Regions from separate parts of the Bradyrhizobium roseum genome, predicted to be linked through region 2. Evidence: predicted binding sites of a transcription regulator. Region 2 holds the regulator's gene; each other region holds the start of a gene.

What was found. Region 2 encodes PhoB, which activates phosphate uptake and scavenging genes when phosphate is short. Its sites were predicted from a motif close to TGTCATNNANCTGTCAT; they were not measured.
Region 1: the regulator PhoB is predicted to act here: its motif matches at 5,528-5,544, upstream of QUH67_RS29490 (esterase-like activity of phytase family protein).
Region 3: the regulator PhoB is predicted to act here: its motif matches at 2,165-2,181, upstream of phnF (phosphonate metabolism transcriptional regulator PhnF).
Region 4: the regulator PhoB is predicted to act here: its motif matches at 2,055-2,071, upstream of phnC (phosphonate ABC transporter ATP-binding protein).

The regions. Positions count from the first base shown of each region.
Region 1 is NZ_CP129212.1:6,232,704-6,240,673, reverse strand. Features, by position in the region: gene QUH67_RS29510 (mucoidy inhibitor MuiA family protein) at 1-1,211, shown strand, start outside; gene QUH67_RS29505 (CBS domain-containing protein) at 1,272-1,958, opposite strand; gene QUH67_RS29500 (enoyl-CoA hydratase-related protein) at 2,123-2,995, shown strand; gene QUH67_RS29495 (hypothetical protein) at 3,194-4,075, shown strand; gene QUH67_RS29490 (esterase-like activity of phytase family protein) at 4,128-5,480, opposite strand; gene QUH67_RS29485 (heme ABC transporter ATP-binding protein) at 5,588-6,394, opposite strand; gene QUH67_RS29480 (FecCD family ABC transporter permease) at 6,391-7,428, opposite strand; gene QUH67_RS29475 (heme/hemin ABC transporter substrate-binding protein) at 7,479-7,970, opposite strand, start outside.
Region 2 is NZ_CP129212.1:7,072,986-7,080,955, reverse strand. Features, by position in the region: gene pstC (phosphate ABC transporter permease subunit PstC) at 1-142, shown strand, start outside; gene pstA (phosphate ABC transporter permease PstA) at 147-992, shown strand; gene pstB (phosphate ABC transporter ATP-binding protein PstB) at 989-1,810, shown strand; gene phoU (phosphate signaling complex protein PhoU) at 1,822-2,538, shown strand; gene phoB (phosphate regulon transcriptional regulator PhoB) at 2,549-3,253, shown strand; gene QUH67_RS33565 (GcrA family cell cycle regulator) at 3,432-3,941, opposite strand; gene QUH67_RS33560 (aspartate aminotransferase family protein) at 4,460-5,668, shown strand; gene argF (ornithine carbamoyltransferase) at 5,668-6,594, shown strand; gene QUH67_RS33550 (Hsp33 family molecular chaperone) at 6,797-7,804, shown strand; gene QUH67_RS33545 (hypothetical protein) at 7,861-7,970, opposite strand, start outside.
Region 3 is NZ_CP129212.1:2,758,557-2,766,526, forward strand. Features, by position in the region: gene phnE (phosphonate ABC transporter, permease protein PhnE) at 1-536, shown strand, start outside; gene phnE (phosphonate ABC transporter, permease protein PhnE) at 533-1,387, shown strand; gene phnF (phosphonate metabolism transcriptional regulator PhnF) at 1,400-2,128, opposite strand; gene phnG (phosphonate C-P lyase system protein PhnG) at 2,288-2,701, shown strand; gene phnH (phosphonate C-P lyase system protein PhnH) at 2,703-3,308, shown strand; gene QUH67_RS12980 (carbon-phosphorus lyase complex subunit PhnI) at 3,311-4,414, shown strand; gene QUH67_RS12985 (alpha-D-ribose 1-methylphosphonate 5-phosphate C-P-lyase PhnJ) at 4,411-5,295, shown strand; gene phnK (phosphonate C-P lyase system protein PhnK) at 5,288-6,088, shown strand; gene phnL (phosphonate C-P lyase system protein PhnL) at 6,097-6,795, shown strand; gene QUH67_RS13000 (alpha-D-ribose 1-methylphosphonate 5-triphosphate diphosphatase) at 6,811-7,962, shown strand; gene phnN (phosphonate metabolism protein/1,5-bisphosphokinase (PRPP-forming) PhnN) at 7,959-7,970, shown strand, end outside.
Region 4 is NZ_CP129212.1:4,838,859-4,846,828, forward strand. Features, by position in the region: gene phnE (phosphonate ABC transporter, permease protein PhnE) at 1-325, opposite strand, end outside; gene phnD (phosphate/phosphite/phosphonate ABC transporter substrate-binding protein) at 328-1,200, opposite strand; gene phnC (phosphonate ABC transporter ATP-binding protein) at 1,224-1,982, opposite strand; gene QUH67_RS23010 (IS110 family RNA-guided transposase) at 3,107-4,171, opposite strand; partial or broken gene QUH67_RS23015 (ABC transporter substrate-binding protein) at 4,911-5,124, opposite strand; gene QUH67_RS23020 (S26 family signal peptidase) at 5,200-5,736, opposite strand; gene QUH67_RS23025 (helix-turn-helix domain-containing protein) at 5,726-5,944, opposite strand; gene QUH67_RS23030 (DUF2285 domain-containing protein) at 6,097-6,918, opposite strand; gene QUH67_RS23035 (hypothetical protein) at 7,149-7,463, opposite strand; gene QUH67_RS23040 (hypothetical protein) at 7,684-7,827, opposite strand.

The DNA of each region.
Region 1 (7,970 bases), 840 kb from region 2:
GGCGCGCTGCGTTTGCTGCGGTCGGCGAGGAAGTCGCCAGCGCCGACAGCACAATCCGCGATGCCGGGCGCAAGCAGCGCGAACTCGATCGTGAAATCGCCCGTCTCGAACAGGACCGGGCGCAGAAGCCGCCGAGCAGGATGGAAGTGCGGATCGAGCTGTCGGCCGCCGCGGCAACCAAGGCGACGCTGCGGGTTACCTACTCGGTGCGCAACGCGCGCTGGGCGCCGCTCTACGACGCCCGCCTCGACACCGGCGCGAAAGACCGCAAGCCCGCGCTCGAACTGGTGCGCCGCGCCGAGATCACGCAAAACACCGGCGAGGACTGGTCGAATGTCGCGCTCGCCGTTTCCACCGTGCGCACCGCGCGGGGCGGCAGCGCGCCCGACCTGAAGTCGCTCGTCGTTCAATATCCGCAACCGCCGCGCCCGATCTCTGCGGGGGCGATGTCGGATATGGCAATGCCGTCAGCTGCGCCAGCCCCGCAGCGACTGCTCCGCGGCGCTATAGGAGGAAAGAACGAAGAGCCCGCGATGGAGAAGGCGGTCGAGCAGCAGGCCGCCGCCGACGTCAGCGGCTTCCAGGTGGTATTCCGGATTCCCGGCCGCGTCAGCCTTGGCGCCGGCGAAGGCGCCAAGGGATTGCGCGTCTCCAGCGCGAATATTGCACCCGATCTGGCGGTTCGCGCCGTGCCGGTGATCGACCCAACGGCCTTCCTCGAAGCGAGCTTCAAACAGGTCGAGGACGCGCCGCTGCTGCCGGGACGGGTCGCGATCTATCGTGACGGCGTGTTCGTCGGTCGCGGCCAGATGGCGGCTGCGGCCAAGGACGAAACCGTGCGGCTCGGCTTCGGCGCCGACGAAAAAATCAAGATCGAACGCAGCGTGCTGAAGCGCAACGAGGGCTCGGCCGGCCTGATAGTGACGACGTCGAAGACCGACGAGCGTTCGTTCAAGACCACCGTGCGCAACGGTCATGATTTCCCGATCCGGATCGCGATCGAGGACCAGTTGCCGGTCAGCGAGAACGAGGACATTGTCGTCGAGATGCTGCCGTCGACCACGGCGCCGTCAGCGACCAACCTCCGCGACAGGCGCGGCGTGCTGGAATGGGCGTATGAAGCCAAGGCCGGCGAGGCAAAGGACATCAACTTCGCCTGGCGGATCCGCTGGCCCAAGGACAAGAGCGTGGTGATGACGCCGTCGGGCTGAGCACAGCGAGGATAGATGGACTTCCGATTCTCGCCGGTGCGGGAGAGGGTCGGAAGTCCCTCATTGCCAGCCGCCACCCCGGTACGTGACCAGGTGATCGTGAACGGCGCCGACACCGGCGGCAGATTCTGCCACCACCCTGATCGCCTGTCGTTCAGCGTCGGAGTCCGCCATGCCCCAGATGTCGACGATGCCGTTGGCGACGGTGATGTTCAGCAGTCCCGTGTGGCCCCAGGATTCGTTCTTCAGGCTGGACAGGATTCGGTCGCGGATCGCCTTGTCGGTCGGCGCGATGTCGAGCAATTGCCGCGCGCTGGCCACCGCCTGAAGAAGATTGGCCCTGCTCACCACGCCGACGAGCTGGCCGTTCTCCAGAACCGGCAATCGCTTGACGGCATTGTTCTCCATCACCGCCGCGACTTCGTGGAGCGGCGTCTGGGGCGACGTGGTGACGACTTCCCGCGTCATGACGTCCGAAACCTTGCGGCTGTGCGACTTGACGTATTCGGCCGCCAGCGTATCGCTGTCGGTCAACGCGCGAAGCCACCAGGATCGATGCCGCTCCGTGCCGGCTTCGGCCCGGTGCAGCAGATCGCCCTCGCTGACGATGCCGACCAACTTGCCATTGTGGTCCAGCACGGGAACCGCACTGATCTGCTTTTCAAGAAACAGCTTCGCAACCTCCTGCACGGAGGCGGACGGACCCACGGTGATCACCGGGGCAACCATGACGTCGCGGACAAGCATCGCACTTCTCCTATCAATGGAGTGAGGATCAGAGGCCGAGAGGCCGTTCCTGTCGTTGATTCAAGTCAAGCTGGCCCGGCTGCTGTGGGACGGCTTCATCTCTGATACCATCGCCGAAGCACGAGGGCCGCCCAACAGCCCCGCGAACAGGGAGAAGCCGACCGATGCCGTATCAACATATTCTCGTCGATGATCCCCGGCCGCGGGTCCGGCGCATCACGCTGAACCGGCCGGAGAAGCGCAATGCACTGAATAATCGCCTGCGCGCGGAAGTGTTCGAGGTGCTGGAAGCGGCTGATCGCAATCCCGACGTGTCGATCACAGTCATTCGCGGCGCCGGTCCGTGCTTCTCGGCGGGTTACGATCTGTCGGCCGATAACCGCATTGACCAGCCGTATCACTCGGCCGCCGGCCCGGGTCAGTGGTCACGTCACGTCGTCGAGGGCTGGTTCTCGATCTGGGATCTGGCAAAGCCGGTGGTGGCACAGGTGCACGGCTATTGTCTCGCCGGCGGCACCGAACTCGCGACCGCCTGCGATATCGTCTACGTCGCCGACGACGCCCAGATCGGCTATCCGCCGGTGCGGCTGATGAGCCCGCCCGACATGCAGTATCACCCCTGGTTGGTCGGCATGCGCCGCGCGATGGAACTGATGCTGACGGGCGACGCGATGTCCGGCCGCGAGGCTGCCGAATGGGGATTTGCGACACGGTCGTTCCCGCTCGCAGAACTTGACGAACGTACGCTGGACTTTGCCGAACGCGCCGCAAAAGTGCCGGTGGAGCTGCAGCAGCTCAACAAGCGCTCGGTGCACCGCGCCATGGAGATCATGGGCGCGCGCGCCGCGATGCGCGCCGGCACCGAGATCCAGGCGCTGGCGTTCACGACGGAGGCGAGCAGGAACTACATGTCGACGTTCCGGCGTGACGGATCGAGCGTGAAATCGCAACTCGACCAGCGCGACACGACGTTCGGAGATTATCGGACGAAGGATCGCACGACTATTGCAAATAAGCATGCGGGGCCAACAAGTTGACACGACAACCAGGGATCCCGGCTTGCAACTTTTTCCTCTGCAATCAGGGAACTTTGCCGATTTGTGAAGATTGTCGCTTGGGAAATGGCGGCGGGACCTATGGAGGAAAAATCATGAACGGTCTTATCTATCTTGTCGGCCTGGTTGTCGTGGTTCTGGCGGTGCTGTCCTTCTTCGGCCTTCGCTGAGGCGATGCATATGTCGATGGAAAATATCACCCCGGGGACGCAAAGCGATGTCGCGCCACGCTTCCTGCAATGGTCGCCTATCGTCCTCGGCGCTCTGGCGGCGACTGCGCTGTCGTCGGTATTGCTGACGTTCGCCGTGACCATCGGGCTTGGCGTCACATCGACGGCGCCGACGTGGCGCGATGCATCCGCGGCGCTTGCTATCCTGTCAGGCCTCTATCTGATCATCCAGGCTGTCATCAGTTTCGGGCTCGGCGGTTACATTGCCGGGCACACCCGTACTCCGACGGCTACCCCAGCTGTCGGCACGGCAGTAGTGGATGAGACCGAGCACGTCGACGGTGCCCATGGACTCGGTACTTGGGCGCTTGCCGTGGTGATGGGAGCCATCCTTGCGACTTGGATCGGCGCCGCCACCGTCAGTCGTACAACGCCGGCGCGAGGCACGGCGCAGGCGAGTGCGGCCGAGCCCATTTTGAGTTATGAGCTGGACCGCCTTTATCGCGCCGGTCGCCGTGCCCCCAATGTCGATCTGAGCGCCGAACGCGCGGAGGCTGGTCGCATCCTTCTTACCACCTCGAGCCATAGCGGCATGAGCGCGGAGGATCGAACCTATCTCGTTCAGCAGGTCGTAGCTCTGACCGGACTTGCCGCAACTGACGCGGAACGCAGGGTCGACGGCGTCGTCGCGAGCGCCACGACGGCCATCGCGAGGTCACGCCGCAGCACCGTCATCCTAGCATTCTCGGTTGCGACGGCCATTCTGCTCGGTGCCGCATCGGCATGGGCAGCGGCATGCGCCGGAGGGCGACACCGCGATGGTGAGGCTCTGCCGGCATGGATGGTGCACTCGAAGGCGCTCGACCGGCGACGGGCGGCTGTGCTGCCGTAGCCCTCTGATCACCCTCTCCGCGCAACGAAGCGGAGAGGGCCGCGCACTTACCTCACTTCGCCTTCAAAAACTCCGCCACTTCCAGCAGCACGAACTCGTTGTCATCCGCCTTGTTGGGATCGCGGCTCGACGAGAACGGCAGGTTGTTGTCGTTGCCGACGATGATGTGCGTTTCGTCGACACGGTCGACGTTCTCGATGGTGAAGAACGGGAAGGTCAAGACGCCGTCATTCAGCGGCTTGCGGGCCTTCTTGTCGGGATCCTTGATCTTCATCAGGTCGATATAGGCGATCTTGCGCACCGGCTTGCCGACATTGGCGTCGGACAGTTCGATCTTGTAGACGCGCTTGAACTTCGCGAGGTCGGGAAAGCAATTCTCGCCGCGCTGGCCGGCCGGACACGCCTTGTCGGTCGTGCCTTCGCCATTGTCGCGCTCGATGATCAGGCCGCTCGAAGCGTCGATCATGTTGAAGTCGCCGATGGCGTGGCCGTTCTGCTCGAAGACATAGTGCCAGTAGCGGCCGGTGAATTTTTCGGCCGCAACGTCGAATTCCAGAATCCGAGCGGCTTCCTTGCCGTCGACCTTTTCAACATCCTTCTTTTCGACGTCCCACAGCGGGCCTTCGAGCAGACCGTAGAGGAACTTGCCGTCCTTCGAGGCGGCAAACCCTTCATAGCCCTTGGAGCGGCGCAGGTTGACCGTGGTGTAGCTCGCGCCCGGCGCGCCCGGCGACTGCACCGACCAATGGTCGGGCGAGCGCACCGGCTTGCCGTCCGCCATGCTGTCGAACACGGCCAGGATCTTGCCAGTCTTGTCGGCCTTCAGCACATAGGGTCCGAACTCGTCGCCGATCCAGAAGGTGTCGCCGATGATCTGAAAGCCCTCGGTGTCGAAGTCTGCGCCGGTGAGATAACGTTTTGCCGTGTCCTCATGCAGGATGCGGAACGGCACTTTCTTGTCGGGATCGTGCAGGAAGATAGTTTCCTGCCGTTCGATCTTGCCGCCCGTCCAGTCGATCTTGTGGCGGTTCAGGTACAGCATCGAGTCGGCCGAGTTGTAGCGCGAGCCCATGCCGTTGTCGGTCAGCACCCAGAACGAACCGTCCGGCATCACCTTGATGCCGGAATGGCCCTGCAGCGGCTGGCCCTTGAATGGCAGCGAGACGCCGGTGGGGCGCTCGTAGGATTTACCCATCACGCTACCGAGGGCGTCGATGCGCTTGCCGGTCGTGTATTTGCCGGCGGTCTTCAGATCCGCCGGCGCATCAGCAGGTGCCTCGACAAAGGTCTCGGCCGACAGCACGGCGTGACCCTTCAACGTGGCGGGAAATTCGCCTTCGCCTTGTGCGAAGGCCGCGCTGGCCAAAAATAGCGAAGCGACGGAGCAGAGCAACGACACGCGCATGGCGGATCTCCTCATGATGACGATGCGGAGTGTCTTGCGGAGCGGCTGTTACAATTGGCTGACAGTTCCGTGAAAGCAGCGTGACGCCGTTGGATAAGTCTGCGGCGTTATGTCATTGGCTGGCCCGCTGGCCGCATGGTCTGCGGCAGCAGAAACGGCGCGCCCTGATCGGTGTATTCAACCTTTACATCCACCTCAAAAATCCGGCGGATGGTTTCGGCGGTGATTGCATCAGTGCGGCCGCCGTCGACGGCGAGCCTGCCGCGATGCAGCAGCACGATCCGGTCGGCGAAGCGCATCGCCAGGTTAAGGTCGTGCAGTACGGCGATCACCGCGGTGCCGTTCTGTGCGCGCCGTTTCGCTGTTTCCACCAGATCGATCTGGTGGCGCATGTCGAGGCTGGAGGTCGGCTCGTCGAGCAGCAGGAGCCCCGGGCCATGCTGCTTTTCGCCGCAGGCAAGCTGCACCAGCACGCGGGCGAAATGCGCGCGCTGCTGCTCGCCGCCGGAGAGCGTCGGCAATTGCCGGTGGCTGAAATGCGCCAGCCCGACCTCGCCCAGCGCCGCATCGACCAGTTTCTGTGCGGCGGCGCGGCCGGTATCGCCTGCGCCCATATGGACGATTTCCTCGACCGTGAACGGAAAGGTGACGTTGACGTGCTGCGACAGCATGGCGCGGTGATGGGCGAGTTGCCGCGGCGGATAGGCGTGGATGTCACGCTGCTTCAGTTTGATCTGCCCGCGGGTCGGGCGGAGATCGCCGGACAGCATCCGCAGCAGCGTCGACTTGCCGGCGCCGTTGGGGCCGACGATGGCGACCATCGCGCCGGCGCTGACACGCAGATCGACGCCGTCGACCAGCGTGGCACCGCCGATCGCCAACGAGACCGTTTGCGCTTCGAGAACGTCGGTCATAGCGAAACCAGCCCGCGCTGGCGCAGTAGCATGCCGAGGAAGAACGGCGCGCCGATCGCCGCTGTCAGGATGCCGATCGGCATTTCGGCGGGCGCCACGATGGTGCGGGCCAACGTATCGGCTCCCACCAGCAGCACGGCGCCCAGCAGCATCGAGGCCGGCAGCAGCAGCCGGTGCGCCGGCCCGATCACCAGCCGGAGCAGATGAGGCACCACGATGCCGATGAATCCGACCACGCCGCAGACCGAAACCGCGACGCCCGTCATCGCCGACACCAGCACGATCGAAATCCGCTTCAGCCGCTCGACATCGACGCCGCTGTGAAACGCTTCGGCCTCACCCAATACGAGCACATCGAGCCCGCGCGCGATCGAAACGCAGGCGATCAAGGCAAGCGCCAGCACCGGCGCCAGCGTCGCGAGCTTGGGCCAGGTCGCCCCGCTCAGCGAGCCCAGCATCCAGAACGTGATGTCGCGCAACTGGCGGTCGTCGGCGATGAACACCAGAAGCCCGATGCCGGCATTGGCGATGGCGGCAATCGCAATGCCGGCGAGCAGGAAGATCGCGATCGACGTCCGCCCCGAGCGGCTCGCGATCGAATAGAGGACGATCGTGGTGACCAGCGAGCCCGCAAACGCCGCGATCGGCAGCAATTGATGCTGCATGAAGCGGAAGCTTTGGCCGATCTGGCTGTCGGTGAACACGATCGCGGCGGCCGCCGCCAGCGCGCCGCCGGAGGAAACGCCGACCAGCGCGGGGTCGGCGAGCGGGTTGCGAAACAGCCCCTGCATGATGGCGCCCGATGCGGCGAGCAGGGCGCCCACCATCGCGGCCGCGGCGATCCGCGGAATCCGGATCGACCACAGCACGAGCTGGTCGCGTGCCAGCGTCGGTCCGGCGTCGCCCCACAGCCCGAGCGCGGCCGGCAGCCGGGCCAGCGGAATGCCGGCGGCGCCCATCGTCAGTGCGATCAGCGCCGCTCCGGCAAGTGCGATCAGCAGGCAAAGCAGGGTGAGCGAAGCGGGCGGACGCAGGGCGTATCCGCTGCGCGGCTTCGCGCGCTCGGTGCTGTCGGAGAGGGTGGTCACAGCCGGCAGTTGGCGGTAACGGCGGCGGGCTTGAATTTCTCCGCCTGCGGCGCCAGCCCCGGATAGAGCTTGATCGAGAGGTCGCGGGCGGCAGCCGCCGTGCGCGGGCCGAAGCCGAGCAGATAGAGGCCTTCCATGGCGATGAAAGTCTTGTTGGCCGCGACCGGCGTCAGCGCGAAAGCCGGATGGACGTACAATGTCTCCGCGTCCACCGAGTCCTTGCCGCGCTGGATCGACAGCACCACTTCGGGCTTTGCCGCGATGATCGCTTCGTCATTGATGATCTTGTAGCCGTCATAGCCGTCGATCGCGTTGACGGCGCCGGCGAGCGCGATGATCTCGTTCGCCGCGGTGTTCTTTCCGGCGGCCATCGCCCGGCCGTTCAATAGCGACATCACGAACATCACGCGTACCGGCCTCGTCACCTTGGCGCGCAGCTCGCGGAGTTGCGCCAGATCGTCGGTCACCACCGCCGTCAGGCACTCGGC
Region 2 (7,970 bases):
CGCTTCCGAGTTCGCCGAGAGCGATGGCTTGCATCAATCCGGCCTGATCCTGCTAGGCCTGCTGCTGTTCGTCTTGACCTTCTTCGTCCTGGCGGCCGCGCGCCTGATGCTGATGCGGCTGGAAAAGAAGGCGGGGAGCTAAGATTATGAACCCGATCTACGCATCCCGCCGCCGCAACAACATCATTGTTAAGTTTCTCTGCCTGGGCGCCGCCTTGTTCGGTGTCACCTGGCTGGCGCTGATCCTGTTCACGCTGTTCTACAACGGTCTCGCCGGGCTCAACCTCGCCGTCTTCACCCAGGATACGCCGCCGCCGGGTTCGACCGACGGTGGCCTGCGCAACGCCATCGTCGGCTCGATCATGATGACCGTGATCGGGGTCGGCATCGGCGCGCCGCTCGGCCTGTTCGCGGGAACCTATCTCGCCGAATACGGCAAGCACGACAAGCTGACGTCGGTGATCCGTTTCATCAACGACATTCTGTTGAGCGCGCCGTCGATCATTATCGGCCTGTTCATCTACGGCGCGATTGTGGTGCCGATGGGCGGCTTCTCGGCGTTCGCCGGCTGTCTGGCACTGGCCGTGATCGTGATCCCCGTGGTGGTCCGCACCACCGAGGACATGCTGGGACTGGTGCCCAATCCACTGCGTGAGGCAGCCTCCGCGCTCGGCCTGCCGCGCTCGCTGGTGATCCGGCGGATCGCCTATCGCGCCGCGCGCGCGGGCCTGATCACCGGCGTGCTGCTGGCGACAGCGCGCGTTGCCGGCGAGACCGCGCCGCTGCTGTTCACCGCGCTGTCGAACCAGTTCTTCAGTCTCGACATGACCAAAACGATGGCGAACCTGCCGGTCACCATCAACAACTTCGTGCAGAGCCCCTATGCCTACTGGAAGCAACTCGCCTGGAGCGGGGCGCTGCTGATCACGCTCACCGTATTGGCCCTGAATATTGGCGCGCGCGTTCTCGGCGCCGAGAGGACATCCAAATGACCGAACTCTCCGTATCCGTGAGTAATGCGAGCGGATCCGTTCCGCAGGTGGCGCTGCCCGAGGCGCCGCCAAAGGTGACCGCCCGCGGCTTGAATTTTTACTATGGCGAACATCACGCGCTGAAGGATATCAATCTGACGCTCGGCACCAACCGTGTCACGGCCTTCATCGGCCCGTCCGGCTGCGGCAAGTCCACGCTGCTGCGGATCTTCAACCGGATGTACGATCTCTATCCCGGCCAGAAAGCGACCGGCCAGTTGATGCTGGACCAGACCAACATTCTCGACCCCAAGCTCGACCTCAATCTGCTGCGCGCCCGTGTCGGCATGGTGTTCCAGAAGCCGACGCCGTTCCCGATGACGATCTACGAAAACATCGCCTTCGGCATCCGCCTCTATGAGAAGATCTCCAAGTCCGAGATGGACGGCCGGGTCGAGAAGGCGCTGCGCGGCGGCGCGCTGTGGAACGAGGTCAAGGACAAACTCAATGCCAGCGGCCTTTCGCTGTCCGGCGGCCAGCAACAGCGGCTCTGCATCGCGCGTACGGTCGCGGTGCGGCCGGAGGTGATCCTGTTCGACGAACCCTGCTCGGCGCTGGATCCGATTTCGACCGCCAAGATCGAGGAACTGATCACCGAACTGGCGGAGGACTACACGATCGCGATCGTCACCCATAACATGCAGCAGGCGGCGCGCGTCTCCGACAAGACCGCCTTCATGTATCTCGGCGAGTTGATCGAGTTCGACGACACCAACAAGATATTCACCTCCCCGAGCGATCGACGCACGCAAGATTACATCACCGGCCGGTTCGGTTGAGGAGATAGAAAATGGCTTCTGAACACACCGCCAAGGCGTTCGACAGCGACCTCCAGGAATTGACCCGTCTCGTCGCCGAGATGGGCGGCCAGGTCGAGCGCATGATCACCGAATCCGTCGACGCGCTGGTCCGCCGCGACGTCGCGCTCGGCAACCGCGTCGTCGCGGCCGATGTCGAGGTCGACCGTCTGCAGCACCTGATCGAGGAGCGCGCGGTGCTGACCATCGCACGGCGCCAGCCGATGGCGGTCGATCTGCGCGAGATCGTCGGCGCCATGCGTGTCGCCACCGACCTGGAGCGGATCGGCGATCTCGCCAAGAACATGGGAAAGCGCGTCGCCGCGCTGGAGAATGATTTTCAGCCGCTGAAGCTCATTCGCGGCCTGGAGCACATGACCGACCTGGTGCAATCGCAGGTCAAATCGGTGCTGGACGCCTATGCGGCGCACGACCTCCCGGCGGCGCTGGCGGTATGGAAGGGCGACGAGGAAGTCGACGCCATCTGTACCTCGTTGTTCCGGGAACTCCTGACCTATATGATGGAAGACCCGCGCAACATCTCGTTCTGCATTCACCTGATGTTCTGTGCCAAGAATATCGAGCGGATCGGCGATCACGCGACCAACATCGCCGAAACCGTGTTCTACATGATCGAAGGCCAGCAGATGCTCGACAAGCGCCCGAAGGGCGACATGACGACGTTTGCCACCACGTTGCCTAGTACTTGAGGAATAAAAGATGAGCGCGCGCATTATGGTGGTCGAGGACGAAGAAGCGCTGACCACGCTGTTGCGCTACAACCTCGACGCCGAAGGCTATGAGGTCGAAACCGTCGGCCGCGGCGACGATGCCGATACGCGGCTGAAGGAGCGCATTCCCGATCTCGTCGTGCTGGACTGGATGCTGCCGGGCCTGTCGGGTATCGAACTGTGCCGTCGCTTGCGGGCGCGGCCGGAGACCAAGCAGTTGCCGATCATCATGCTCACGGCGCGCGGTGAGGAGAGCGAGCGGGTGCGTGGCCTTGCGACCGGCGCCGACGACTACATCGTTAAACCGTTTTCGGTGCCGGAGTTGCTGGCGCGGGTGAAGGGTCTGCTGCGGCGGGCAAGCCCAGAGCGGCTCGCTACCGTCTTGACCTATGGCGATATCGAACTCGATCGCGAGAAGCGCCGCGTCGCGCGCTCGGGCCGCTCGATCGATCTCGGCCCGACCGAGTATCGGCTACTGGAATTTTTCCTGGAGCATCCCGGCCGCGTGTTCAGCCGCGAGCAATTGCTCGACAGCGTCTGGGGCCGCGACATTTACATCGACGAACGCACCGTCGACGTCCACATCGGCCGGCTGCGCAAACTCCTCAACCCGGGCCGCGAACAGGATCCGATCCGCACCGTGCGCGGCGCGGGATATGCGCTGGATGATCGGTTCGCGAAGGTGGAGTCGTAGCACGGCTCCAGTGCCTCACCCTGCATTCTATCGCCGTCCCCGCGAACGCGGGGAGCCATAACCACGAATCTCGATTGTTGAATTGAGCCCGGAGCTCACGCTCGCCAAAACCCCACACACCTGTGGTGATGGGCCCCTGCGTTTGCAGGGACGGCCGCTTTGGAGTATCGCGCGCGACTTAACGGGTCGGCTTCGGTGCCGCACGCCGCCGATCGGACGCCGGCTGATACGCCACGCGCGAGTGATGCGCGCAGTAGGGCAGTCCCGAAAGCGCCTTGCCGCCGCAGAAGAAGAATTCCGGGCTGGCGGGATCGCCGACCGGCCAGTGGCAGGTGGCTTCGTTGAGTTCGAGCAGCGACAGCCGCTGGCTCATCGGCACCACGTTGTCGAAGGCGATCGGATCGGGTTCGATCTCGACCTCGAAGGCGTGCGCCAGCGCGGTGTTGCCGCGCGAAACCGGGCGCGACACGCGCACCATCTGCTGGGCCGGGCGCGCCTTGCGCTGCCGCGGCGCGGCCGAGGAGGGTGACTTGGCGCGGCCGGAGAGGCCCAGCCGGTGCACCTTGCCGATCACAGCGTTTCGGGTCACATTTCCGAGTTCCGCGGCAATCTGGCTTGCCGACAAGCCGGCTTCCCAGAGCTTCTTCAGCTGCTCGACGCGATCGTCGGACCAGGTCAATACCGTCATCGTAGTCTTTCCTTCGCACCGCGCCGGCCGATATGGGGCAGCGCGGGCGACGTCATTCGTCTCAAAAAACCCTGCGGTCAGAATCCCTTAGCCCTCGCCGGGCGCGGAAAGCGCGCCCGAACGTGTACGCAATACAAAATGGACTCTTAGGGATAAAAACCGCCGCACGAGATGTCGTACCCGACAGCCCAAAAGCTACAATATGGCGTGACTCCGGCGCAAGAGTCCGCGCCCCAACGTCCACATGTTCCGACATGTAGGCACGATACTGCGTGTTTTCCACCACACCGCAATCCTACGGATTTAGCCCTCCTGAGATGCAGGAAAGGCGTGTTCCATGGCGTGTTGACAGCGCTCCGCGCCCACATAGAATGCCTCTCACGTGCCGCCCCAAAGAGGCGGCACGTTTCGTTTCGCAAGACCGGCTGTCGCCGCCTCGCGCCAAGGCACCGATGTCAAGGCACGGACGTGCTCCACGGCAGGTCTTGAAGACAGGGCTCGAACCTCAAGTGATTGCCATGACCCATAGCGCCGCCTCGCATTTGCTCCCCGTCTTTGCCAGGGTCGACCTCGGCTTCGAACGCGGCGAAGGCTGCTGGCTGACATCGACCGGTGGCGAGCGCTATCTCGACTTCACCTCGGGCGTCGCGGTCAACGCGCTGGGCCACTGTCATCCGCACCTGATCGCGGCGCTGCAGGAGCAGGCGACAAAACTCTGGCACATGTCGAACCTGTTCAAGAGCCCGGACGGAGAGAAGCTCGCCGCGCGGCTGTGCGAGCAGAGCTTCGCCGACATGGTGTTCTTCTGCAATTCCGGCGCGGAAGCGATGGAAGGCGTGATCAAGCTCGTGCGCCGCTATCAGTTCTCCAAGGGCCATCCCGAACGCTATCGCCTCATCACCTTCGAGGGCGCGTTCCACGGCCGCACGCTCGGCACGCTTGCCGCCACCGGCTCCGCCAAATATCTCGAAGGCTTTGGCCCGCCGATGGACGGCTTCGACCAGGTGCCGCACGGCGATCTCGAAGCGGTGAAGAAGGCGATCGGTCCGCATACCGCCGGCATCCTGATCGAGCCGGTGCAGGGCGAGGGCGGCGTGCGTTCGGCGCCGCAGTCGTTCTTCAAGGCGCTGCGGCAGCTCTGCGACGAACACGGCCTGCTGCTGGCGTTCGACGAAGTGCAGACCGGGATGGGCCGCACCGGCGATCTCTTTGCCTACAAGCGCATCGGCGTCACCCCCGATGTGATGTCGCTGGCGAAAGCGCTGGGCGGCGGCTTTCCGATCGGCGCGGTGCTGGCGACTGCGGAAGCGGCCAGCGGCATGACGCCCGGTTCGCACGGATCGACCTTCGGCGGCAACCCGCTGGCGATCGCCTCGGCCAATGCGGTGCTCGACGTCATGCTCAAGCCCGGCTTCTTCGACCACGTGCAGAAGATGTCGCTGCTGCTGAAACAGAAGCTCGCCTCCGTGGTCGACCGCTATCCCGCCATACTCGCGGAAGTGCGCGGCGAGGGGCTCTTGATCGGCGTCAAGGCCGTGGTTCCCTCGGGCGATCTCGTCAACGCGCTGCGGGACCAGAAATTGCTCACCGTCGGCGCCGGCGACAATGTGGTGCGCTTCCTGGCGCCACTGATCGTGACCGAGGCCGAGCTCGAGGAGTCCGTTCAGATGCTGGAGCGCGCCTGTGTCGCGCTGTCGGGCAACCAGTTAAAGAAGGCGGCGGGATGATGAGTAAACCCGTCCGCCACTTCCTCGACATCAATGAGCTGCCGCCTGTCGAGTTGCGCAACATGCTTGCCGCGAGCGCCGCGATGAAAGCGAAGCTGAAGGCGCACGAAAAGGCCACGAGGCCGCTCGAAGGCAAGACGCTGGCGATGATCTTCGAGCGTCCCTCGACCCGCACACGGGTGTCGTTCGATGTCGGCATGCGCCAGCTCGGCGGCGAATCCATCATGCTCACGGGCGCGGAGATGCAGCTCGGCCGCGGCGAGACCATCGCCGACACCGCGCGCGTGCTGTCGCGCTATGTCGATGCGATCATGATCCGCATCCTCAACCACGATGCGCTGCTGGAGCTCGCAGCGCACGCCACCGTGCCCGTGATCAACGGGCTGACGCGGCGCTCGCATCCGTGCCAGGTGATGGCCGATCTGATGACTTTCGAGGAGCATCGCGGGCCGATCGAGGGCAAGACCGTGGCCTGGACCGGCGACGACAACAATGTGCTGGCGTCGTGGGCGCATGCGGCGGAGCGATTCAAGTTTCAGCTCAATGTCGCGACCCCGCCGCAGCTCGCGCCAAACAAGGCGATGAAGGACTGGATCAAGGCGACGCAGGCACCGATCGTGCTCGGCACCGATCCCGAAGCCGCCGTGCGCGGTGCCGACTGCGTCGTCACCGACACCTGGGTCTCGATGGGCGACAAGGACGGCGAGCACCGCCACAACGTGCTCAAGCCCTATCAGGTCAATGAGAAGCTGATGTCGTTGGCCAACAAGGACGCGATCTTCATGCACTGCCTGCCGGCGCATCGCGGCGAGGAAGTCACCGATGAGGTGATCGACGGCCCGCAGTCAGTGGTGTTCGACGAAGCCGAAAACCGCCTGCATGCGCAGAAGGGTATTTTGGCCTGGTGCTTTAACGAAGTGGCGTAGCTCTTGACGTCGTCCCCGTGAGCGAAGGGCCACGTGCCGCGTGATCTGACGATTGCCGAAGTGTGTCAGACGTGGTGCTTCACGATTGCACCCTGTGGCTATGGGTCCCTGCGCCAGGTGCGCAATTGCGCACAAGGCAACGACCCGTGGAGGGAGCTCTGGCCCCCTTCAATTTTCGCTTCTCGACCCCAGATAAGGCGCCATGGATTCACAATCAGACGCAAAAATCACGATCGAGGCGCCGGTTCGCGCGCCGTCGTCCGTTCCCGTCGATGATGCGGTGCTGCCGTTCGAGGTTGCCGAGCTCGACCTGCGCGGCCGGCTGACCCGGCTTGGCCCTGCGCTCGACGACATCCTGACCAAGCATGATTATCCGACCCCGGTCGGAAAATTGCTCGGCGAGGCGATCGTGCTGGCGACATTGCTCGGCTCGGCGTTGAAGTTCGACGGCCGCTTCATCCTGCAGACCCAGACCGACGGTCCGGTGTCGTTCCTGATCGTGGATTTCCAGTCGCCCGACCGCCTGCGCGCCTATGCGCGCTATGACGCAAAGCGGCTGAAGGACGGCCAGGATTCGGGTGCGTTGCTCGGCAAGGGCCATCTGGCGATGACCATCGACCAGGGCGCGGACATGAGCCGTTACCAGGGCCTGGTGGCGCTCGAGGGCGGCGGTCTTGAGGACGCTGCGCATGAATATTTCCTGCGCTCCGAGCAGATCCCGACCCGGGTGCGGCTCGCGGTCGGCGAGGAGTGGCGCGGCGGCGATGGCAGCGGCCCGAAGCATCGCTGGCGCGCCGGCGGCATGCTGCTGCAATTCTTGCCGAAGGCGCCAGAGCGCGCGCGGCAGGCCGACCTGCATCCCGGCGACGCGCCGGAAGGCGTGGTGACGCATGAGGTCGCCGAGGACGACGCGTGGGTCGAGGGCCAGTCGCTGATCGGCACCGTTGAGGATGTCGAACTGATCGATCCCGATCTGTCGGGCGAGCGGCTGCTGTACCGGCTGTTTCACGAGCGCGGTGTGCGCGTGTTCTCGCCAGTGGCGCTGCGGGCGCAATGCTCCTGCTCGCGGGACGCGGTTTCCGCGATGCTGAAGAGTTTTGCGCCAAATGACCGCGCCGAGATGGTCAAGGACGGCAAGGTGGTGGTGACCTGCGAATTCTGCTCGTCGGTCTACCAGTTCACGCCGCATGAAGCCGGCGTCGAGGAGTAGCGCCGTTTCGTAGATGGGCCAGGGCCGGTGACCCCATCCACAATTCGCCTGTCGTCCTAGCTCAGCAGCGTGCGAACCTTGGTGGCGGCGTCATAGATTTCGATCTGGAGCATCGGATAGGCCGACTTCAGTTTTCGTCCCGCCGCTTCGGCCGCTTCCGCCGTGT
Region 3 (7,970 bases), 3.0 Mb from region 2:
TCTGCTTCCTCGCGTCGGCCAACCTCGTGAAATCCCGTACGACCGTGTTCGTCACGCGGCGCGTTCTCGAATTCTGCCGGACCGTGCCGGAGATCGTCTTTGCCCTGATTTTTGTACTGGCGTTTGGTCTGGGGCCGCTGCCGGGCGTTCTCGCCATCGCGATCCATACCGCCGGAGCGCTGGGCAAGCAGTTTGCCGAAGTTGTCGAGAACATTGACAGCAAGCCGATCGAAGGGGTCGCGGCAAGCGGTGGAAACTGGCTTCAGATCGTCCGGTTTGGGGCTTTGCCCCAGGTGATCTCGAACTTCGTCAGCTATGCCCTGCTCAGGTTCGAGATCAACGTCCGCGGCGCGGCCGTGATGGGTTTTGTCGGCGCCGGCGGAATCGGCCAGGATCTGATCGAGGCCGTCCGCAAGTTCTATTACAGCGATGTTAGTGCCATCCTTCTGCTGATCGTTGTCACCGTCATGTTGATCGACTTCGTCACTGAGCGGGTGCGGCACCGCCTCCTCGGGCTGGAGGACTCCGCCAGATGAATTCCTTCGACTTCGACAATCGGGCCGGCATCGCTCAACGCTATCCGGAAGTATTCCGTCCGGACTGGTGGCATCGGGCAGGAATCGCGATCGGCATTGGCAGCGCCATAGCGCTTTTTCTGTATGGGATCGTCCAGCTCGACATTCCCTTTCACCGGCTTTCCGATGGATTGAACAGGCTGGGTGAATTCGTTCGGCTGATGGTGCCGCCTAATCCCGGGTCCTGGGCGGAAGTACTCAAATATCTGCATGCGCTCGGCGAGACGGTTTCGATTGCGTTTCTCGGCACGTTGGGCGGGGCGCTGCTCGCGTTGCCGGTATCCCTGCTGGCGGCGCGCAATGTGGTCGCAAACCGGATCGTCCACGTCTTGACGCGCCGCAGCCTCGATACCATTCGCGGTGTCGATACCCTGATATGGGCCCTCATCTGGGTCGGTGTCGTCGGGTTGGGGCCGTTTGCAGGGATGCTCGCCGTGATCTGCAGCGATTTCGGCACGTTCGGCAAGCTGTTCTCGGAAGCGATCGAGGTTGCCGACAAGAACCCCGCCGAGGGGGTTCGATCGTCGGGCGGCAACCATCTCCACAGTGTCCGGTTCGGATTGCTGCCGCAGGTCTTTCCGGTCCTGCTGAGCCAGGTGCTCTATTATTTCGAATCGAATACGCGATCGGCGACGATCATCGGCATCGTCGGGGCCGGTGGGATCGGGCTTCAGCTCGCCGAGCAGATCCGGGTGCTGGAATGGCAAAAAGTGTCGTTTCTGATCCTGCTGATCCTGATCACGGTATCTGCGATCGACTGGATGTCAGGTAAGCTGCGCTTCGCGATCATCGGCAAGCGGGCGATCGCATAAGGTCTTGCCGGCCTAATCATTCTCGACCAGAAACTCCACGCGTTCAGCGGCAAAGCGCGCGCGCTTGGTCACCAGCGGTTTGCCGTCGATGTCGACGTCGGTGGCATCGACCACCAGGATCGGCCGTCCGAGGGCGAGATCCAGCCTTGCGGCGTCGGTCGCATCGACGATGCCGGCGGTGATCCGGGTCGACGCACGGCGAAAATCCCTGACGCCGTAGTGCGCCACCAGCTTGGTCATCGACCGCACATGGGCGAAGACTTTTCCGGCATCGGGAAAACGTTCGGCCGACAGCCAGGAGGTGCTGACACAGATCGGCGTGCGGTCGGCGAGCCGTACCGATTCGATCCGGATCAGCGGTGTCCCCGTCTTCAGTCCGAGCTCCCGCGCCAGCTCGCGCGGGGCGTCTTCCTGCGTCGCATCGATGAACTGGCCGCGCGGCTCATGGCCGCCGGCGCCGACGATTTCGGAAAACCGCGTGCGTGAGCGCAGCGGATAGGCGATGCGCCGGGTCTCGACATAGGTGCCGCTGCCGCGTTCGGCGCGCACCAGGCCGCGTTCGGCCAGCGCGGCGAGCGCGCGGCGAACGGTATGGCGGTTGACCCGATAGGTCTCGGCGATCTCCACCTCGCCCGGCAGCTTTTCCCCGGCAGCAAAGCGGCCCTCGGCGATGCCGCGCTCGATGCCGTCGGCGACCTGTCGCCACAAGGCGACGCCGGAAGCGATGTCCTGAATGCTCATGCGGCGGGTTCGGCCATTGGAGAAAAATTACCTCGGCGTCACGAAATCGTCATGGCGTTTCGGTATCGAGTTGTCTAGTATCATAGACAACTTGATTCAGGCAAGGTCGATGTGATGGCAGGCGAGGAAACTCACGGGCAGGCCCGGCGCAGGGCGACGATGGCGGTGTTGGCCTACGCCGAGGCCGCGGACATCGCCGGCCGGCTCGAAGCGATGGCGTTGCCGGCGCATCAGGACCTGCGCGAGCCCGAAAATGGTCTGGTGATGGTGCGTGGCCGCGTCGGCGGTGACGGCGCGCCGTTCAATCTCGGCGAGGCCACGGTGTCGCGTGCCGCGGTGCGGCTTTCGACCGGCGAAGTCGGCTTCGGCTACACGCTTGGCCGCGACCGTCACAAGGCGAAACTGATCGCGCTGTGCGACGCCATGGTTCAGTCCGGTGAGTTTGCAGCCGCGGTGGAGGCCGAGGTGATCGCGCCGCTGCGTGCCGCAATGGTCGAACAACGAAACCGCAAGTCAGCGGAGGCGGCGGCGACGCGGGTCGATTTCTACACACTCGTGCGGGGTGAGGGCTGACATGACGACAATTGCCGAATTGCCCGCTGGATTTTCCGACAAGGTGTTGTCGGCGCAATCGACGTTCCGCTCCGTGATGGATGCGATGGCGCGACCGGGCAGCATCCAGCGCATTGCTTCGATGGCAGGAACGCCGCCGGCGATGATGCGGGGCGCGGCTGCCATCGCTCTGACGCTGTTCGATCACGATACGCCGATCTGGCTGGATTCGCGGATGGCCGCGACGCCGGACGTTGGAAAATGGCTCAAATTCCACACCAGTGCACCTGTCGTCACGGATCCGTCGATCTCCAGTTTTGCGTTGGTCGGAGATCCCAAAAACCTTCCGGCGCTCGATCGCTTCGCGTTCGGCAGCAATGAATATCCGGATCGTTCGACCACGCTGATCCTGCAAGTCGAAAGCCTGACGGACGGTCCCGTGGTCGAGTTGCGGGGCCCCGGCATCGACGGTACGGCGACATTGCGTGCTTCGATCCAGCCGCGTGACCTGTTCGAGCGGCTGGCCATCAACGCTGCGCTGTTTCCGCGCGGCATCGACGTCGTGCTGGTTCATGACGATTGCATCGTCGCCATCCCGCGCACGGCGCGGCTCGTGAGGAGAGGCTGAGCATGTATGTAGCCGTCAAGGGGGGCGAGCGCGCCATCGAAAACGCCCATCGCCTGCTGGCGCACGAGCGGCGCGGCGATCGTGATGTGCCCGAACTTTCGCTGGCCCAGATCTCCGAGCAGCTTTCGCTCGGCGTCGATCGTGTCATGACCGAAGGCTCGCTGTACGATCGCGAATTGGCGGCGCTCGCCATCAAGCAGGCGCGCGGCGACCTGATCGAGGCGATCTTCCTGGTGCGCGCCTTCCGCGCCACGCTGCCGCGCTTTGGCGCCACCGAGCCGGTCGACACCGGTGCGATGCAGGTTCGCCGCCGGGTTTCAGCGACCTTCAAGGATATTCCGGGCGGTCAGATTTTGGGCCCGACCTTCGACTATACCCATCGGCTGCTCGACCCGCAGCTCGCCGAAGGTTTTGCGCCCGAGATTCCTGCGACCGGTGAAGCGTCCACGGCAGCAACCCCGCGCGTGACCGATATTCTCGGTCGCGACGGCCTGATCGAACCGTCGCCGGCCGCGGATGCTGACGCCCCCGTCGGTGACCTGACGCGCGAGCCGCTTGACTTCCCGGCGGACCGCGACCTGCGCCTGCAGAACCTCGCACGCGCCGACGAGGGGTTCCTGCTGGCGCTGGGCTATTCCTCGCAGCGTGGCTATGGCCGCAACCATCCCTTTGTCGGCGAGATCAGGTTCGGAGAGGTCGAGGTCGAATTCATGGCCGAGGATGCCGGCTTTGCAGTTCCGCTCGGGTCGATCGCGCTGACCGAGTGCCAGATGGTCAACCAGTTCAAGGGGTCGGCGACCGAAGCGCCGTGTTTCACGCGCGGCTATGGTCTCGCCTTCGGTCAGAGTGAGCGCAAGACGATGTCGATGGCGCTGGTCGACCGCAGCCTGCGCGCGCGAGAGCTCGGCGAGGAAGTGATCGCGCCGGGGCAGGACGAGGAATTCGTGATGTCGCACTCGGACAATGTGCAGGCGACCGGTTTTGTGGAGCATCTCAAGCTGCCGCATTACGTCGACTTCCAGTCCGAACTCGGCCTGCTGCGCAAACTGCGCAAGGAATTTGCCGAGGCAAACGAGATGTCGCCAATGCGGGAGGCCGCGGAATGAACGCGCCGACTTACAATTTCGCCTATCTCGACGAACAGACCAAACGAATGATCCGCCGCGCCATCCTGAAGGCGATCGCGATCCCCGGCTATCAGGTGCCGTTTGCCAGCCGCGAGATGCCGATGCCTTATGGCTGGGGCACCGGTGGCGTGCAGGTGACGGCGGCGATCCTCGGGCCCGATGACGTGCTGAAGGTGATCGACCAAGGCTCGGACGATACCACCAACGCGATCTCGATTCGGAAATTCTTCGGCAAGACCGCCGGCGTCGCAACCACGACCGCGACGGCGGATGCCACCGTGATCCAGACAAGGCACCGCATTCCCGAGGCGCCGCTGCATGCCGGGCAGGTGCTGGTCTATCAGGTGCCGATCCCCGAGCCGCTGCGCTTCCTGGAGCCGCGCGAGACCGAGACGCGGCGCATGCATGCGCTTGGCGAGTATGGCCTGATGCACGTCAAGCTGTACGAAGACATCGCGCGCTTCGGCCACATCGCCACCGCCTATGCCTATCCGGTGAAGGTCAACGCGCGCTATGTGATGGACCCGTCGCCGACGCCGAAATTCGACAATCCGAAGATGGACAATTGCCCGGCGCTGCAGCTTTTCGGCGCGGGACGCGAGAAGCGCATCTACGCGATCCCGCCGCATACCGAGGTGGTCTCGCTCGATTTCGAGGATCATCCGTTCACGCGCTACCGGTTCGACGCGCCCTGCGCGCTGTGCGGCGCAACGGATTCCTATCTCGACGAAATCGTCACCGACGACAAGGGCGGGCGAATGTTCGTCTGCTCCGACACCGATTATTGCGAGTCCCGGCAGTTGGCCGGTCATCGCGGCAGCGAGAGTGCCGCGCCGCACAAGGAGGCCGCGCATGGTTGAGCCGCAAAATCCCGTGCCGGACGACGAGCCGCTTCTGGTGGCAGATCATCTCGGCAAGAACTATGGCCGGCTCGCCGCCTGCCGCGATGTATCCTTTTCGCTCTATCCCGGCGAGGTGCTGGCGATCGTCGGCGAGTCCGGATCGGGCAAGTCGACGCTCTTGCAGCTGTTGTCGGCGCAACTCGCTCCGAGCGGCGGCCGCGTGTTCTACCGGATGCGCGATGGCGTGTTGCGCGATCTGGCCGCGCTGGGCGAAGCCGAACGCCGCTTTCTGTTCCGAACCGACTGGGGCTTTGTGCATCAGGACCCCGCGCAGGGACTGCGGATGGCGGTCTCGGCCGGCGCCAATGTCGGGGAGCGGCTGATGGCGGTGGGCTGGAATCATTACGGTCGCATCCGCAATACCGCCTCGTCCTGGCTGGAGCGGGTCGAGATCGACACCGCGCGCATCGACGACGCGCCGCGGACCTATTCAGGCGGCATGCGGCAGCGGTTGCAGATCGCGCGCAACCTCGTTACCGAACCGCGCCTGGTTTTCATGGACGAGCCGACCGGCGGCCTCGACGTGTCGGTACAGGCGCGGCTGCTCGATTTGATGCGTAATCTCGTCAGCGAACTCGGTCTTGCCGCCGTCGTGGTCACCCATGACCTCGCCGTAGCGCGGCTGCTGTCGCATCGCGTCATGGTCATGAAGGGCGGGCGGGTCATCGAAACCGGTCTGACCGACCAGGTGCTCGACGATCCGCGCGAGCCTTACACCCAACTGCTCGTTTCCTCGATTCTGCCGGCATGAGTGCGCCAATGACCGCGATGATCGATATTACCAACGCCGAAAAGACGTTTGTCATGCACCTGCAGGGCGGCGTCGAGCTACCCGTGGTGCGCGGCGTCTCGTTCCAGGTCGAGCCGGGTGAGTGCGTCGTGCTGTCGGGGCCGTCTGGCGCCGGAAAATCCTCGATCCTGAAAATGATCTTTGGCAACTACCGCTGCGATGGCGGCCGGATCGGGATCCGGCATCAGGATACGGTGATCGATCTGGCCACCGCCGAGCCACGGCAGGTGCTCAGCGTGCGCCGCTCGACCATCGGCTATGTCAGCCAGTTCCTCCGTGCCGTGCCGCGGGTTGCCACCATCGATGTGGTGGCCGAACCGCTGATCGCGAATGGAACCGCCCGCGCCGAGGCGCGGGACAGAGCGGGCGCGCTGCTGCGCCGTCTGAATATTCCCGAGCGGCTGTGGGCGCTGCCGCCATCGACATTCTCCGGCGGCGAACAGCAACGGGTCAACATCGCGCGTGGGTTTATTTCCGACCTGCCGATTCTGCTGCTGGACGAGCCGACCGCTTCCCTCGATGCGGCCAATCGCGCCGTGGTGGTCGAGTTGATCGGACAAAAGAAACGGGAACGGGTTGCGATGGTGGCGATCGTCCATGACGACGAAATACGTCATCTGATCGCAGACCGCATTGTCGACGTGACGTCATTTGCCGCCGCCGCTTGAAGGAAGAGATGTGAAATGACAAGGCAACAGACCATCCTCGGTAACGCCCGTATCGTGCTCGCCGATCGCGTGATCGAGCGCGGCTGGGTCGCCTTTGCCGACGCCTGCATCGCCGAATACGGCGAGGGCGATGCCCCGGCGGGCAGCGAGGATGCCGGCGGCGACCTGGTCATGCCCGGCCTGATCGAACTGCACACCGACCATCTCGAAATGCACTATGTGCCGCGCCCAAAGGTGTTTTGGGATCCGATCGCGGCGGTGGTTTCCTATGACGGGCAACTGGCTACTTCGGGAATCACCACCGTGCTGGACTCGCTGCGGGTCTGGCGCGAGGACGGCGCCGAGGAGGTCGACGGCCGCGCCGGCGTGCTGGCGGCGGCGATCACGTCGGCACGCGATGCGAATCTGCTTCGCGCCGATCACTTCCTGCACCTGCGCTGCGAGATCCCGATGCCCAGCGTGGTCGAGGAAGCGAAAGAACTGATCGATCGGCCGGACATCAGACTGATGTCGCTGATGGATCACACCCCGGGCCAGCGCCAGTTCCGCGATGAAGTGAAGCTTCGCGACTATTACCGGGGCAAGGGCGGTGGCAAAACCGATGCCGAGCTCGATGCGCTGTTCGAGAAGCGTTTCCACTATCAGAAGACCTATGCTGCGGCCAACATGCGGGAAATCGTGGCGCTTGCGCACCACTATGAAATCCCGCTGGCCAGCCACGATGATACGACCGAGGAAAATGTCGCCGATGCGATCCAGGATCGGGTTTCGGTGGCTGAATTCCCGACCACGATGGAAGCCGCGCGGGGACTGCACCAGGCGGGCATCGGCATCCTGATGGGCGCGCCGAACGTGGTGCGTGGCGGTTCGCACTCCGGCAATGTCGCCGCCATCGATCTCGCCCGCGAGGGATTGCTGGACATCCTGTCGTCCGACTACATCCCTTCGAGCCTGCTGATGGCCGCGCTGCAACTGCCGCGGCAGGTTCCGGCGATCGACCTGGCGGCCGCCGTCCGCACCGTCACCAAGACGCCGGCCGAAGCCGTGGGCCTTGCCGACCGCGGCGAGATTGCGCCAGGCAAGCGCGCCGATCTCATTCGCGTGCATGTCGCGCGCGATATTCCGGTGGTGCGCAGCGTGTGGCGGGAAGGGCGGCGGGTCGCATGACAGAGGCG
Region 4 (7,970 bases), 2.2 Mb from region 2:
GCGGGCTGGTGTTGGGAGCAGCCAACAGCGCGAGCGGAAGGGAGAACACCACGGCGAGCGCGGTCCCCGCGATCGACATCGCGAGCGTATCCAGCAGCGGGCGCAGCCAGGACTGCCACCGGCTGAAATCGGGCGGCACCATTTCGGAGGCCAGCGTGGCGATCGCAGGCCCGCTCTCTAGAAAGCGCTGCGCATCGAAGAAGCCGGTGGCCGCCAGCGCCACGACGCAGGCGGCAACGATCAGGCCGACGAGGCCGGTCCCGCGCAGGGCGGCCCGGCGCTGATCGGCGAGAATGGTGTCAAATGGGGGTGAAGCGGATCTCATTTTCAGAGCTTGGCGACGTCGAGCTGGAGCACATTGGCCATGTCGCGCAGCACGTCGTAGTCCTTATCCGTTGCCGCCGCGATGGCTTCGACGCGGAAAAGCTTGAGGATGACCGGATCCTTCAGGTCCAGAAATGCCCGTTTGATAGCGTCCTTGAGCTCGGGTTTCAAAAAGCCTTGCACCGTCATTGGATAATTCGGAATCGGTTCGGACAATGCGAGCTGCCTGAGTTTGGCCGGATCGATCTTCCTGGTTTCGACGAGGACCCGATAGATGGATTCGGACAACGCCCCCGCGGGCACCTGCCCGGCAGCGACGGCACGCGCCACCGCATCGTGCTGACCGAGATGGACGACCTTGTAATCGGAATCGCCGATCAGCCCCTGTTTGGCGAGAAGGGCGCGGGGTGCCAGATGGCTCGACGTCGAAGCCCGATCGCCGAAGGCGAACGGCTTGCCCTTGATATCTGGCAATTCCTTTACCGGACCATCGGCGTTGGCGATCAGGATCGACTGGTAGTTGGGCTTGCCCTTCTCGACGCCGACACCGAACGGTTCGATCTCCGGCGCTTTCGACTTGGCGAGCACGTAGGAGAACGGGCCGAAATAGCCGACCTCGATGCGTCCGAACCGCATCGCCTCGATCATCGACGAATAGTCCGTGGTGACAATGATCTCGACGGGCTTTTTGAGCACCTCCTCGAGGTATTTCTTGAGCGGCTGGGCGTTCTGAATGATCGTCGACGCGTTCTCGTCCGGAAGCAGCGCGATCCGCAGCTTGTCGGGGTTGGTCTTGTCGGCGGCAAATGCGGGGCCGGCGAACGCGCAGAAGCCGGTCGCGGCCGATGCGGCGAGGAAATTGCGGCGGTTGATCATCTCATTTCTCCGTTCTTATTGGGTCAGGCTGCGGCGGCGAGGCCCTCGCGTTCCGTCGCATAGATGCGATCGAGCGTGGCGGGTCCAAGTTGATCCGGCGGGCCTTCGAAAACGATGCGTCCCTGAGCGAGGCCAATGACGTGATCGGCGAACCGGCACGCCAGATCGACCTGATGCAGGCTGACGACGGCGGTGATGCCGTCCTCGCGGCAGATCCGGTGAAGATCCTCCAGCACCCGGACCGAGGTGGCGGGATCGAGGCTCGCCACCGGTTCATCGGCGAGCACGATCTCGGGCTTCTGCGCCATGGCGCGCGCGATACCGACGCGTTGCTGTTGCCCCCCGGAAAGCTGGTCGGCGCGGTGCAGGGCCCTGTCGGCAAGACCGACCCGGTCGAGCGCCTCCAGCGCCAGCAGACGATCGGCGCGCGGCAGCGGAAAAATCGAGCGCAAGACACTGTGTGCCGCGAGCCGTCCCGTCAAAACGTTTTCGAGCGCCGACAGCCGCCCGATCAGATGATGCTGCTGGAACACCATGCCGGTCCGTCGCCGGTGCGCCCGCAACTGGGCCCGGCTGGCGAAGATCGATCCTCGACCCTCGACGCAAACTTCCCCCGAAGTCGGCCGCACGAGCCCGTTGAGGCTGCGCAGCAACGTCGATTTTCCCGCACCCGAAGTGCCAAGCAGGACCGTGAACTTCCCTCGCTCGAACACCGCGCTGGTCGGCCGCAGCGCCACGACGCCGTTCCGGTATGTAACTGCAACGTTCTGGAGTGTTAACATGTAGCATCTCGCAGCGGTGTTCGCTGTTGCCGAACAAACTCGGTCCTTGTTCGGTTCGACTATCAAGCGTCCATGACGTGGGGATGACTAATCGGCCCAGGGCAATCCGGCGTGCGGGCGGAACTGGTAAACAAGTTCAACTCAGAATCGAATTCCGCGAGGAGTGCTGTTTCGATTCCGGCCGGGGACAGATCGCCACGCCGCAAGCACCAGAGTTCCAGCAGCTGGTTTGCATCAAATCCGACCGGACTCGAACCGCGGACGCGGCGGGTATTGAAAGGGTGCGCCTCGTTTGACATCGCTTCTCCGTCGCCTGGAGCGTTCGGTGGGCTTGGTCGAGGAAGCTATCGCGCGAATGCCAACGGCCCCTGAGGTCGCATCGATTGACGGCGTTCCCCTCCTAAAAAGGGGAGACGTCTAGAAAGCGATTCTCGAAGGTCCAAGCTACGGCCCGGCTTTCTTGGGCACCTGCGAACCTGCTCCCGTTATAACCGCGACACCAGCCTTCGCTCGCTCCCCGTTCAATTATTATGGCGCTGCGCGCATCCAGACCGGATGTTGCGTCTTGGCAGGGATGACAGCAGCCGCCGGCTGCTACGTTCGCGGGTCTGGACACGACTTCAGCTCCGCCATGGCAGCTGAACGAGGTAGCGACACGATACATACAGTAGCAACTAATCTTGGATGTGCAGACAACGACTTAGGCGCGCTCAGGCGCCCGTGCTTTTATCTTGCCTTCCTAATCGGGCGGACAAAGTCAACTCCCTCCTGCAGATTTTCTCGACTCCTCGCAGAACAAGCATCGCTGCTTCCCTCCATCTACACGCACAAGTCTCGCCACAGCCGCGCTTGCGACGGGCATTCACCAGGCGGGGTCCATGCGTTCCTTCGCGTTCAGCACCAGGGCCGTCGCATGCTCTTCATCAGGTTGGTAAACAGGGCTGTCCAAGCACTTTAGCGCTCTCATCCCCGAGGGGCGGCAGCAGGCAAGAGATAGCGGACATTCCCCGTTTCGCGGCCCCGCCAGGGGACGCTCACCGCGCGCGCGGATCTCTAATTCCCTTCCCTCCTCAGCATGCTGGGGAGTCGCCCCAGCGGCCTTCCGATGCTCGTCTTTCCAGTCGTTACTGCGCCGGCTTCAGGCGCAGCCGTTGCGTGACCTTGGCACCAAATCCGACGTGGAAGTCGGTCTCGCTCACCCACATCCGGTGGAGAATGCTCGCGAGCTTTCGCGCTACTGCCGTAATCGCACACAGCATGCTCGACCGCTTGGCAATCCGCAGACCCCACGCCCGCAACGCCGACCATTTCCTGACCCGCAGCAGCAGACTCGCAGCTGCCTCACAGAGCGCCTCCCGCACGGAGATATCGCCCTGTTTACTGATATGACCCTCAAAATCGATCGATGTACCGGACTGGTGGCGCCGCGGCGTCAGGCCAAAATGGGCGCCCACCGTACGCGAGCGGGTAAAACGATGAGGGTCATCGACGCCAACCTTGAATGACAACGCCACCACCGGACCGACGCCCGGAACCGTCATCAGACGCCGGCAAACAGGATCATGCTGGACCACCTGCAGCAGCACGCGATGCAGCCGATCATAACCTTCGAGGATGGCGCGGCGCACGTCGAGCATGACCTGGATGGACATCACAAAAATCGGATCGCTGTGCTCGATCAGCTCGCGGATGCGGTCCTCAAAGGACCCTCGGGCGACGGCCCCGACGAGCAAACCATAGGCCCGCAAAGCGCCCCGAACATGGTTCTCGAGGTCAACCAGCTTGCGCTTCAACAGCTTCCGGTTGGTCAACAATGTGCGCATTCTCTGCATGTCGATATTCTTGACATGCACGGCGCGGTACCAGCCCAACCGCATCATCTGCGCGATGCCGCGAGCATCGTTTCGGTCGGTCTTATTGCGCATCGTCGATAGCGAAACGCGCATGTGGCGTGCCTCCACGACAACGATCGGCACCCCAGTGGGCTGCAACTCACGGTACAGCCAGATGCCCAGCGATGACGCCTCGACCCCTACTCTATCGAGGCGATCCGCGTAGCCCTCAACAGCGGAGCGGATCGCCGCTGGCTCCGTGCTGACCTTGACTTCGCGGACCGTGAGACCTTCGCCATCGACGATGCAAACGCTGGTTTCTTCAAGGCCGACGTCCAATCCAACGTACAGTTTCATCGGAGCTCTCCCTTTTGGCAACGACCTTCCAAGTCGTTGCACCAGGCTCCGGATTCGGCCACCACCTTCCTATCCCCGTGCACCGGTATCTCGAAGCCCGATTTGAAGAGCCCTCCTCGCCTGCTCAGTCGCTGGTTCCGAGAGCCCACCTTCCAAGCCAGCAGACTCTCGGTACTCGCGGCGATTTGCGACAAAATGCAACACGGGTCACTTTGGTGGATCATCCAATAGCGCCTGCCCGAACACATCGGCTGGTGGCCGATTCATTGCGAAGAGCCGCCGCGACTTTGGCAGCTGACTTGCGAGCCCCCCCACTGTTTGCGAGCGCTTGCGATAGCGATCGTTACCCGGAGGGCCGAGACACCCGTAGGGTGGCTCGGTGAGGAGCGAAGCGACGAGTAGAGCGCGGGCCGAAGGCATCGCCCATCAGCACGTCAATATCGCGCTCCTCCGCGAACTCTTGCCGCGTGAGCGAGGGTCCTTCAGCAGCAAACCGAAAGTCTTAGCGTCATCGTGTTGCAGCGTGACGAATGCAAACCGGATGTTGGTCACGGTGCGCCCACCCGCCCAACAACCGGGCAGCCTCCCGCAAAGCAAGTGCCCGGCTGCCGTCGACTGCGGCATGTTCACCCGGCTCGTTGTTAAGCAATGGTGTGACCGCCGCGCGTCGAGAAAATCGGCAGTCCACAGGCCGCCGATCGGACTCAAAGTGTGACGACTTAACCCGGGCCCGCCCCCCCAGTATCGGCCCGAACACCTCCCAGCGTTTGCCGTTGAACTTCGTCATTTGAAGCTGCTTGCGGACGCGGTAGCCGGTTGGCGACGTGTTGATGGCCATCCCGTGTAGCGTGTTGTCGTCCGGGACATCCTCGAGCGAGGTCGCCTGTTTCATGACATTCTCGCGCGTTAGGCCCTCACCGCATCGCTCGATGCACGTGGACCAGAAGCTGCGCGACTTTCTCCGCTTCTCGAGTACAGAGTTTATGCAACAGTTTGCGAAGAGCCCCCCTCGTCATCGATCACGAAGCCTATTGATCCGGATTCCAGGTCCATATCGGCCGGGCGACGCCCAGAATGTCGCATCTCTGTACCGGCCCGAAATACCTGGAATCGAACGAATGAGGATGCGGCTGCAGCAGGAAGAACTCGCCATCGACCAACCGGATGCAGCCATCCCACGACGGCAGGGGCCGCCCTTCCCGATCCTTGTCCAGTACTTCGGCGACGACCCTGCCGTTCACGGCGAGAGTGCCTGCACTCTCCCTGGAGCGGCAGACTTCATCGCCCCCGGCGGCCATGACCTGTTTCACCAGCGGCACTTTAGCCGGCAGGATCCCACGCGCCGCCATCAAGGCTTCAAGCACCGGCGGCGGTCTGATGACCGCGACCTCTCCCCGGCCTGGCAGGCGGTTCTCAAGGTAATAGAAGCCGAGCGGCGCACTGCCTGAGGCATTGTAGATGACGAGTGGTGCATGAACACCGAGGCCGACGAGCATCGCAACATTGGCCGCCGAAATCGCCGCCAGCGCGGCGATGCGTAAACGCAGACGCCGATCAATTGGCATCGGATGTCGACCTCCGCAGGCTGGCCTTCGAATAATCGACGAGGTCTTCGATGTGATAGCGGACATAGCGTCCGTGTTTGCGGTAGACCGGGCCCCTGCCCTGCACCCGCATTTTCTCCAGGGTATTCTTGGTGAGCCGCAGCCAGGCTGCGGCCTCCACGGTATTCAGGAACGGTGGGTCCTGATCTTTCCTTGCGTCATCTGCCATATCCGACGTTCCCGTCTGGCGCCTCGCCAAGGTGCGGGTGCGACAGCAAGCGTCGTCCGATTGCCGTGTCGGCGGCAGTGGCGAAGAGAGGGAAAAGTGAAATCGCCACCCGGACCGGCCGGAGCAGTCAGGCGATCAAAAGACGCGAACGCCTAGAGCAGCAAATCCCGGTAGCCGCCCTTCATCAACTCGGTGCCCTTGGCGACCAGCCGCCGCGTGCGGTCCTTGAGGAACAGGCTCGGTCCCTGCCATTCCTCGGCTACGCGTTTCTCGCCATAGATGGTGATTGCGATCTGCCGATAGGTCTTGCCGGCCAGACTTTCATCGAGCGCAATCAACGCATGATGCAGCCGCTCGTCGATCCCAAATGTCGATCGACTGCCGGGATTCGGCGCCTGTTCGGCAAAGCGATGGAGGCGCTTCAGCAATTCGGTTTGAGCATTCAAGTCGGCGAAGCCACCGATTTCGAACACCGGCGCAAACGGCAACGACAACGCGGCCAGGCCGGAAATTTCGACAGGCACATGGCTTCCCGGGCCCTTCATCAGAACCAGCGGGACGCTATCGACGCCGATGGCAGCGACCCGATCGACCCTGAAATCCGACAGCGCAAGCAACTCGCTGCCTTTAGGATCTTTGGCGGGTTCGGCAGGAAGCTCCGCGCGAAGCCGGACAGTCCGCTGCAACGCATCGAGGTGCCAGAACGCAGGCCCCCGGCGAGCCGAAACCGAGGGATCCCCAAACGCATACAACCCCCACCGTTCGGCGCGGGGATAGCGCCGCCGTAACCGCAACAGCCGGGTGCCGTCCGTCAAGGTGACATGCGCCAGACGCCTCGGAACGGAGGCTTGCCAGTCAGCACGGTAATCCGGATTTCGCCGCAGAAATTCCCAGGCCCAGTCGCTGGGATCGAACGCTGCGGGGCCATCATGGCTGGCGGTGGCACTTGATGTAGCGGCTGTGGCGTATTTCACGAGAAATGCCCCAACGAATCTCCGACGAGTCGCTATCGTAAGGGCAAAAAATGGCGTGCTGCGCCATTTTTGTTTCTATCCAGCCTAATTTCTGATCTCCGCGAAGCCGCGATCATCCTCGCAACGTGCCTCCCCAGCGTCCGGATCGGACCACAAGCAGTGACGCGGCTACTGGCCAGACGACAGTCACACGAACAGCGACCTAACGCAGTATCGATCGGCGGTCCGGATCAGACCGATGACCTGATCGTGCTTGGCAAAAGTGCCGCCGCAAAGCCCGCGCCCACATCGTCGATGCGTGATGAGACGGTGCGACGTTGAGGCCAGCAAATCGCAGAGCCGTTTACCTTCTTCAAAACCGCCAGTATCGAATCTGCAATTGTCGTGTATTCTTCAATCATGCATGTCGGCACTCGACTTGCATTGAACCAAATTGGGGCTACGGAGGGCAACATGGCCAAGAAAGCGAAGAAGGCAAAGAAGGTACCGGCGAAGAAGGCTGCAAAGAAGAAGACTGCAAAGAAGAAGTAGGTCCTTCTCGACACACGATCTCTTCTGAGACACATCAAGGCGCGCACAGTCCTGTCGCCAGGAAACCAATTGCGCGGCTTGATGTGGTTCGAGAAAGCCTCACAATCGCGAAGCCGGATCTCCAGGCGCCTATGCGCTGAACGGTCCGGCTTTTTTCTTTGATCGAGCCATATGTGGGCCTAAAACAGCCACACCAACGGGCTGTAGACCGATGAGGAATTTGGATTCCGGTCGCTACCCGGCCAGCATTGTTGGCAACAGCTGGGCCAACAGGATAGCCGTTGAAGCGAGCGCCGAGAGGCTCACAATCAGCTGGCTCAGGCAGTTGCGTTTGATCACCGCCTGTGGATCGGTGAAAAAGCAGAATGGGCTTCTCATTGGCCCCTCCTTATGGTTCAGCCGACAAATCTCCCAATATCTGTAGAACGAGTCGCGCAGCGCTGATCGGCGCAAATTTGACTGGCTGCGATTGACTCCTTCGCGACTCAGGGACTCGCGTATTCCGCTTCGAACCCGGATTG